Regions from separate parts of the Pseudoalteromonas sp. JC28 genome, predicted to be linked through region 2. Evidence: predicted binding sites of a transcription regulator. Region 2 holds the regulator's gene; each other region holds the start of a gene.
What was found. Region 2 encodes LexA, which represses DNA repair genes until DNA is damaged. Its sites were predicted from a motif close to TACTGTATNNNNATACAGTA; they were not measured.

Region 1: imuA (translesion DNA synthesis-associated protein ImuA) is a predicted target of LexA. The motif match lies at 899-918, and genes of this name have one in related genera.
Region 3: ruvC (crossover junction endodeoxyribonuclease RuvC) is a predicted target of LexA. The motif match lies at 909-928, and genes of this name have one in related genera.
Region 4: DS891_RS19950 (DNA topoisomerase III) is a predicted target of LexA. The motif match lies at 899-918, and genes of this name have one in related genera.

Annotation. Positions count from the first base shown of each region.
Region 1 is NZ_QOKX01000005.1:178,173-180,377, reverse strand. Features, by position in the region: gene DS891_RS12715 (DNA polymerase Y family protein) at 1-198, opposite strand, end outside; gene imuA (translesion DNA synthesis-associated protein ImuA) at 201-887, opposite strand; tRNA gene DS891_RS12705 (tRNA-Asp) at 1,625-1,701, opposite strand; tRNA gene DS891_RS12700 (tRNA-Asp) at 1,731-1,807, opposite strand; tRNA gene DS891_RS12695 (tRNA-Asp) at 1,849-1,925, opposite strand; tRNA gene DS891_RS12690 (tRNA-Asp) at 1,975-2,051, opposite strand; tRNA gene DS891_RS12685 (tRNA-Asp) at 2,084-2,160, opposite strand; tRNA gene DS891_RS12680 (tRNA-Asp) at 2,193-2,205, opposite strand, start outside.
Region 2 is NZ_QOKX01000015.1:773-2,977, reverse strand. Features, by position in the region: gene coxB (cytochrome c oxidase subunit II) at 1-643, opposite strand, end outside; gene lexA (transcriptional repressor LexA) at 1,004-1,618, opposite strand.
Region 3 is NZ_QOKX01000005.1:431,321-433,525, reverse strand. Features, by position in the region: gene ruvA (Holliday junction branch migration protein RuvA) at 1-346, opposite strand, end outside; gene ruvC (crossover junction endodeoxyribonuclease RuvC) at 349-870, opposite strand; gene aspS (aspartate--tRNA ligase) at 994-2,205, opposite strand, start outside.
Region 4 is NZ_QOKX01000010.1:2,881-5,085, reverse strand. Features, by position in the region: gene DS891_RS19955 (methyl-accepting chemotaxis protein) at 1-824, shown strand, start outside; gene DS891_RS19950 (DNA topoisomerase III) at 928-2,205, shown strand, end outside.

The DNA.
Region 1 (2,205 bases), on a different contig from region 2:
AAGCTGTGTACACAATGCACAAGCAGTCCCAAGGCCCATTCCTATTTTTATACCTCGCTGCTGCGCTGCATCATTGAGCTGCACTATCTGGTTTTTGCGGCCATCAATAATAACAACGGGTGTAACAAAATCACCAGAAACCGTTCGCTTTGTCATTCCCTCTAGTTGCAGCATAGGAAAATAGAGATATAACCACATAACTAGCTCGTTAAACGCCGCTCATAGCCTGTAAATGCAACTATATTATCGCTAACATGAGGTAGATTTGGCTTTTCAAGCTCTGGCCAATAGTGGGGGTTTTCTAGTTTAAGACTACGATGTGCCAAGTGCCCCTTGTGCTTCTTCACTATCACATCCAAGCCGCTGTGCTGTGCTTGTAAAGCCACTGAAAGCGTAAATGGTAGAGTTTGAGCGTACTGTGCTTGATGTAAAACAAATAACCTACAACCTCCCGTCTGTGCACCTAGCTGCAAACGCTTTACAGCGGCAATAGAAAGCGCTTCGTGCCAAAGTACAAGCGCACTACACGCACCACTTTTTACACACTGCTCCGCAGCCCACAGTGCTTCTTTTTCACTTGGTGGCTGCAATATCATAAATTCACTCAGGTCTAACGATAAATAATGCAATGCCGCGGCATGTATTTGTCCTGGTGGATTAATTAATACCTTCAAACGGTTATCATCCGCAAAGTGGGGCAATATCAACCTTAACTCCCCTATTCCCATTGCAGTTTTTACACCAATCACACCTTGTTGCGGCCAACCACCACACAGCACATCATCAAGTGCAGCAAAGCGAGTACTGACGACATCATGCTGCACGGCCTTTCCACGCCCACGCCAAAGCAAGTTTTTACGCTCAAGAAGATCTATATAATTCGCCATACATCACCAAACACTGTTTATACATACAGTATATTTAAATAAAGACAGATCGCAAGTAGATCGCTAGAAAAGAGACGAGTTAAAAAGTAACCATGGTTTACGCTTTAAGTTAATCGTGTTTTGCTTAGGAGAAATGAGATCTACAACTAGGGCCTGTTGATCTTTCAAGTTTGTTTTTGCAGCAGTTTGATTGGTATTTATACAAGGCAGAGCCAGCGTAGCATAGTCATTCTATGTAAGTCTGGCGATAAAGACTTTGTGCTCCTGCAAAGTCACCTTACCCCACATCCTTGTGGGGCAACACAGAAGAAATGCTAATCAAGCGCTGCCCTTTGGGTTCATCTGAGTGCGCTTTGTTCATTGTTGCTCAACTTTTGCCTAGATTACTAGGCGGCAAGTCGAGCGTCGCGACCAAAACACACTCAGAAGAATAAAAATCAAACAGCAAAGGTCAACAGGCCCTAGTCTATTTGTATAAAAGGCGACAAGAACTGAGACGTAAAACAATGAGTGTGGCGCGTAGATAATCGTCTTTTGGCCTAGCTGAGTGCTACCCTCTTAAGCAACAGCTAACCAACTGAACTACCACTTTGCCACAACAGGTAAAATTATATCGACATTATTATAAGCTTATGTTGAAAAATGAATTACTGGACTGTGATGACAAGGGAAAGACTAATGTAAATGAGCTTTTTGATTTTGGTAAAGGAAGCTTGCTTAGAAGAGAAATTGCAAACTGGCGGAGTGGACGGGACTCGAACCCGCGACCCCCGGCGTGACAGGCCGGTATTCTAACCAACTGAACTACCACTCCGCAGTGATAGATTTGCAAGATATCTTAAATGGCGGAGTGGACGGGACTCGAACCCGCGACCCCCGGCGTGACAGGCCGGTATTCTAACCAACTGAACTACCACTCCGCAGAGATATCTTAATGACATTATTTTACTCGTTTTAGTGTTGGCGGAGTGGACGGGACTCGAACCCGCGACCCCCGGCGTGACAGGCCGGTATTCTAACCAACTGAACTACCACTCCAGCGAGTAAACAAGCTGTCATAAAGCTTGAATATAGTTATGCGATACATTGGCGGAGTGGACGGGACTCGAACCCGCGACCCCCGGCGTGACAGGCCGGTATTCTAACCAACTGAACTACCACTCCACTGAGTATTCGCATTTTTTGCTTCGAAGTGTTGGCGGAGTGGACGGGACTCGAACCCGCGACCCCCGGCGTGACAGGCCGGTATTCTAACCAACTGAACTACCACTCCATAAGAAGCAAATGCACGTTTGTAATAAGTATTGGCGGAGTGGAC
Region 2 (2,205 bases):
CGTTTACCTTTGCCCATGCCTCATTTATAAATCCCGGATTGGCATCCTTCTTCACCGCAAAATCAGGCACCCACCAAGAATGGATGACATCATCCGAGGTCATCAAAAAGCGGACTTTCCTATCGGTAGGAATAACTAAATGCTTATCAACTTCAAGCAGGTAATTTTCATTTTTTTCTTTAAGATCACTAATTTCATCTTTCGAAGTAGAGAGCAAAGAATAGAACTCAACATCATGCCCCATATACTCATAGTGCCATTTCCACTGAGAGCCTGTGACCTTAATGGTCAGATCAGCTTTACTCGTGTCTTCCATAGCAATAAGCGTTTTTGTGGCTGGTATTGCCATACCAATGAGTATCAGGAAGGGAATTGCAGTCCAAAGTATTTCCACTTTGGTGCTTTCATGAAATTGCGCCGCAACAACGCCTTTTGACTTTCTGTGTTTTATAAGCGCCCAAAACATAATCCCAAATACAATCACTCCAATGACACAACATATTAGAAATATGGTCATGTGAAGCTCATACACTTGATGACTAATGTCTGTAACACCTTGCCTCATATTGTAAGCGCTGTTAGCAAGTGAGGGCATGGCGATTAGCACCGCGATGAATGCTACAACTAATCGACAAATTTTCATTTGACGTCTCCTTCAAGACAACTCGTGGTTGTCTCTTGTTATTATTGGATGACTGTCATATTGTCTATTTGTACATAGACTTACTGCACGACTATTAACCAATTAGTCAAAAAACAAACAAATTGCAAGATTTTCGAGAAGACCGACTTTAGAATCAAAACTGGGGACTATAGGGAGTAAAACGAAGAATGATGAAAAATAGTGTATAAAGATCAGAAAACTAAAAATATTACTAAATGATTAAAGTCACTATAATTATCTAACTTTCACACAGTTAGAAAAGTTAATTATTACTTTCTAAACAAAATATAGTTAAAGCAAGCGCAACTTTATATTTAACGCTACGCTCGCTCTCATAAACTACATCCAGTCTGCACTTCGGATAACACCGACAGCTAACCCTTCAATGGAGAAATTTTGATGTTCTAGATCTACTTCAATCGCTTTAAATTCTTCATTCTCAGCATGTAAAAAAACTTTCTTTCCTTTCTTTTCAAGGCGTTTAACAGTCACATCTTCTTCTACACGAGCAACTATCACTTGCCCATTTTCTGCCACTTGAGTTCTGTGAACAGCCAATAGGTCACCATCTATAATACCAATATCCTTCATGCTCATACCATTAACTCTCAAAAGGTAATCAGCATTAGGTTTAAAAAAACTAGCATCTACATTACAGTGGCTTTCTACATGTTGCTCTGCCAAAATAGGCTCACCAGCAGCAACACGACCAATAATAGGCAAACCAAGTTGTTCTGATTCATCCTCTACAAGTCGAATCCCTCGGCTTGCGCCTGGGACCATTTCGATAACTCCCTTTTTCGCAAGCGCTTTCAGGTGCTCTTCCGCTGCATTTGCACTCTTAAAACCCAAAGCATCAGCTATTTCAGCACGAGTTGGAGGCATGCCTGTATCTTTTATGAATACTTTTATTAATTCAAAGATTTGTTCTTGTCGTTTTGTTAGAGGACGCATTAACTGGTATTCCATACAGTGGTTTATTTACTGTAAGTATATACAGCTCAAAAAAAATCGCAAATGTTTCTTTCTTCGCCATATTTTAAGTGTATTTATTGATAGCATTAATTAGATCAGCATTAAACAAGAAGCTTCAGAGCATAACCTACGACTCTACGAAATAAGGATTATTAAGTTTTAGGGCTGATAAATCACCTCCTACCATTTTGCACTGTGCTGATACTGTGGTAGGAGCGAGTTCATCTCGCGAGGTTTTCTATATCCCAAACAGCAAAAAACCCTTCGCATTACTGCAACGGGTTTTGATGTACATGGTTTTTTGCTGGAACTTCATTGCAAGCCATCGGCGGGTAAACCACCTCCCACCATGTTGCACTGTGCCTATACTATGGTAGGAGCGAGTTTACCTCGCGAGGTTTTTCGGAATTTCATTGCAATCCCTCGGCGGGTAAACCACCTCCCACCATGTTGCACTGTGCCTATACTGTGGTAGGAGCGAGTTTACCTCGCGAGATTTTCTATACCCCAAACAGCAAAAAACCCGTCGCATCTCTGCAACGGGTTTTGATGTACATGGATGTTCG
Region 3 (2,205 bases), on a different contig from region 2:
CTCCTGGGATCTTAACCAAAGTCGTTGCATCGCCATGATTCACGCAGCTAACAAATTGCTCTGCCGACATGCCCGACAAAATTGCAAGTCCGAGCTTTGGACCGACTCCGTTTGCTTTAATTAACGTGCGAAACAATGCACGTGCTATCTTGGTATTAAAACCAAACAGTAACTGCGCATCTTCACGCACCACAAAGTGAGTAAATACGGAAACCGGCTCGCCCACGCTCGGTAATTCATAAAAACAGGTCATTGGCATTTGTACCTCATAACCTATACCTGCAACATCAATTAATATCTCTGGTGGCTGCTTTTCTAACAGTGTTCCGCTTAATTTTCCTATCATCGTTATCTCAACCTTCCTCTTACGGTTTTACGCGCTGCGCCTGCCATTTTTATTAAGTTTTGCCTTGAGTGCGCGTGACAAATCGCCACCGCCAACGCATCTGCTGCATCAGCTTGGGGTGTGCCTGGCAATTTTAATATGCGCTTTACCATTTCCTGTACTTGGGCTTTGTCTGCACCACCGGTACCCGCAACGGCTTGTTTAACTTGCCTTGCCGAATATTCACTCACAACCACTGACTGCATGGTCGCTGCAACAATGGCCGCACCTCGCGCTTGACCAAGTTTTAAGGCTGAGCTTGGATTATGCGCAACGAACACTTGCTCAATCGCAAAGTCGCTCGGCGAAAACTGCTCTATGAGCTGTGTGATCCCTTGATAGATCATTTTTAATCGAGTGGGAAAGTCATGTTCACCAACTTTAATGCAACCGCTCCCCAAATATTGGAACTTTGCACCTTGGTGAGCAATCACACCATAGCCTGTAAATCTTGACCCCGGATCAATTCCTAAAATGACAGCCAAACGCATCGTCTCTTGGTTTTTTGGTTATAATGCCAAAATACTGTATAGATTACCAGTTATAAGCTAGTTCATCTGATCAAAAAAGGCGACCTAAGTCGCCTCTTTTACATCAGGTTGACGAACTTACTCGCCTTCACCTTGCTCTGTTAACTGCTTTTCTATTGAGATAGCAAGCTCTTTTAGCGCATCTGGGTTTGCAGGGCTTGGCGCATCAGTCATCAAGCACGACGCTTGCGTCGTTTTCGGGAACGCAATAACGTCACGGATGTTGTCAGTGCCACACAGTAGCATCACCAAACGGTCAAGACCGAATGCCAAACCTGCGTGCGGAGGCGTGCCATACTTCAGAGCATCAAGTAAGAAACCAAACTTCTCTTGCTGCTCAGACTCTTCAATGCCTAGGATCCTGAACGCAGCCTGTTGCATTTCGTTGTTGTGAATACGAACCGAACCGCCACCGACTTCGTAGCCGTTAAGTACCATATCGTATGCATCAGAAAGTGTACCTGCTGGATTTGCTTCAAGGTCCGCAGCACTTACGCCTTTAGGCGCGGTAAACGGGTGGTGTACCGCGTGTAGGTTACCTTCGTCGTCTTCTTCGAACATCGGGAAGTCAACAACCCAAAGTGGTGCCCACTTAGTTAGATCTGTGATTTCTAAATCAAGACCAATCTTCAGACGTAGCGCGCCCATCGCTTCGTTTACAGTATTACGCTTGTCTGCGCCGAATAGAATAATGTCACCTGTGTTTGCGCCTGTGCGCTCAAGCAGTGCATTGATCACTTCTTCATTCAAGAACTTAGCGATTGGTGACTGTACGCCTTCGCTACCCGCATCACGGTCGTTCACTTTCATCCAAGCAAGGCCTTTCGCACCGTAAATACCTACAAACTTAGTATATTCATCGATTTGCTTACGTGAAAGTTGTGCGCCACCTGGTACTGATAGTACTGCAACACGACCTTTTTCGTCATTCGCTGGGCCACTTAGTACTTTAAATTCAACGTCTTTTACGATGTCTGCAACGTCGATAAGCTCAAGCGGGTTACGTAGGTCTGGTTTATCCGAACCATATTTGCTCATCGCTTCGCTGTATGGCATCACAGGGAACTCACCCAAATCAACGTCTAGGAAAGACTGCCACATTTCACGGATCATTTTTTCTGTCACGCCACGAACTTGGTCTGAGCTCATAAATGACGTTTCGATATCGATCTGAGTGAACTCTGGCTGGCGATCGGCACGTAAGTCTTCATCACGGAAACACTTTACGATTTGATAGTAGCGGTCAAAACCAGACATCATTAGTAGCTGCTTAAATAGCTGCGGCGACTG
Region 4 (2,205 bases), on a different contig from region 2:
GTCTTGCTGAATCTTCCTACGAGCAGTCGCATCGAACAACAGAAGCCGCGATAAACATCAAAAACAAAGTCGCTAATCAGCACTTAGAAATAGATAGCGTAGTTACTGCAATTAACGAACTCAGTGCAACTGCTTCAGAGGTGGCTCGGGCATCGGAAAAAGCGGCTGCAAGTACGAATCAGGCCGCAGATCAAGTTCAGCAAAGCGAACAAAGCATCATTAAAACGACCGAAACGGTGCAATCAATGGCGGATCAAGTCATTGATGCAAAACAAGCGGTCGTGAAGGTATCTGAGCGCAGTGATGATATTTCTAAAATACTAGAAGTGATCAGAGCTATTGCAGAGCAAACTAATTTACTGGCCTTAAACGCGGCAATTGAAGCGGCAAGGGCAGGGGAGCAAGGGCGTGGTTTTGCGGTTGTTGCAGATGAAGTTCGAGCTTTGGCGTCAAAAACACAAGCATCGACGGACGACATTAGTAAACTAATAGATAACCTACAGAGTGAAGTCGCGAACTCAGGCCGGATCATTGAGAGTTCTGTGCAGCTAGGTGAAGACGCAGTGAGTTATTGCCAAGAATCGGCTAGGTTAATGAGTACGCTAGTTGCTGAGCTGACAAGCATTTCTAACGAAGTAACACAAATTGCTACGGCTGCGGAAGAGCAAAGTATGGTTACCGAAGAAATTAATACGAATACGACGGGCATTTCAGATGCCGCTGCTGAGCTTTCGAAGTTTGCAGATGAAGTAGAGCAAGCGGCCAGTTCAATGACGCTGATAGTCGAACAAAAACATAAGCAACTTAATTTATTAAGAACGTAAGTTTGTTGGTTTGCAAAGAGACTGGAGACAGTCTCTTTGCAGCTATGGTGTTTTTCGTCAAAATTCACTATGATAACTGTATCTATATACAGTTAAGCTAATCATGAAACTCTATATCGCAGAAAAACCCTCTTTAGGCCGAGCAATCGCCGATGTCTTACCAAAACCACATAAAAAACAAGATGGTTATATAGAAGTCGCGAATGGTGATGTGGTTTCTTGGTGTATAGGTCACCTGTTGGAACAAGCAGAACCTGAAGACTACGACGTCAAATACAAAAAATGGCAGTTTCATGATCTACCAATCGTGCCGACTCAATGGCAGTTCAAAGCAAAGCCAAAAACAAAAAAGCAGCTTAGCACTTTAAAAAAGTTACTCACAAAAGCCGATGAAATCTACCATGCTGGAGATCCTGATAGAGAAGGGCAATTGCTCGTGGACGAAGTATTTCAATTTGTAAACTTGCCTGAACGGAAAAGAGCAACGATCCGACGCTTGTTGATCAGTGATTTAAACCCACAAGCTGTGAAAAAGGCATTGGCTTCGACACGTTCTAATCAAGAATTTGTTCCTTTAAGTGTATCTGCACTTGCAAGAGCTAGAGCGGATTGGCTATTTGGGATGAATTTAACCAGAGCATTTACGTTGGCCGGGCAAAAAGCGGGAGTGAATACTGTTTTGTCGGTTGGCAGAGTGCAAACTCCGGTACTTGGTTTGGTTGTTAGAAGAGATCTAGAAATAGAGAACTTTGTATCTAAACCATTTTATGAGGTGATTGCACACATCAATAAACCAAATTGGGGTGTTTTTGAAGCTAAGTGGGTACCAAGTGAAGCATGTAAGCCCTATATGGACGAAGATGGGCGTGTTCTGGTTAAGGCCTTAGCCGAAAACGTTGCGGATCGGATCAGTCAAAAGCAAGCAACAATAAATAAGGTTGAAACAAAACCAAAAAAGATAAACCCGCCGTTACCCTATAACCTTTCTTCTTTGCAGATTGACGCAAATAAGCGCTACGGTTTATCGGCTCAGCAAGTGTTGGATATTTGTCAGGCACTTTATGAGAAACATAAATTGATCACTTACCCTAGATCAGATAACCGTTATCTACCACAAGAACATTTTGTTGAAAGAGAGCAAGTCATTGCGGCTGCCGAGCACAATCAGGGAATAGAAAGTAAGTTTATTAAGTTAGCTGACATGAATCTAAAAGGAGCGTGTTGGAATGATAAAAAGGTAGAAGCGCATCACGCTATCATTCCAACCACTAAAAAGCTCCGCAGTGCTCAGCTTGGGCATAGAGAGTTACAGGTCTATCAACTCATCTCTGTACAGTATCTTGCGCAATTCTTTCACCCCTACCGCTACAACGAAACTAAA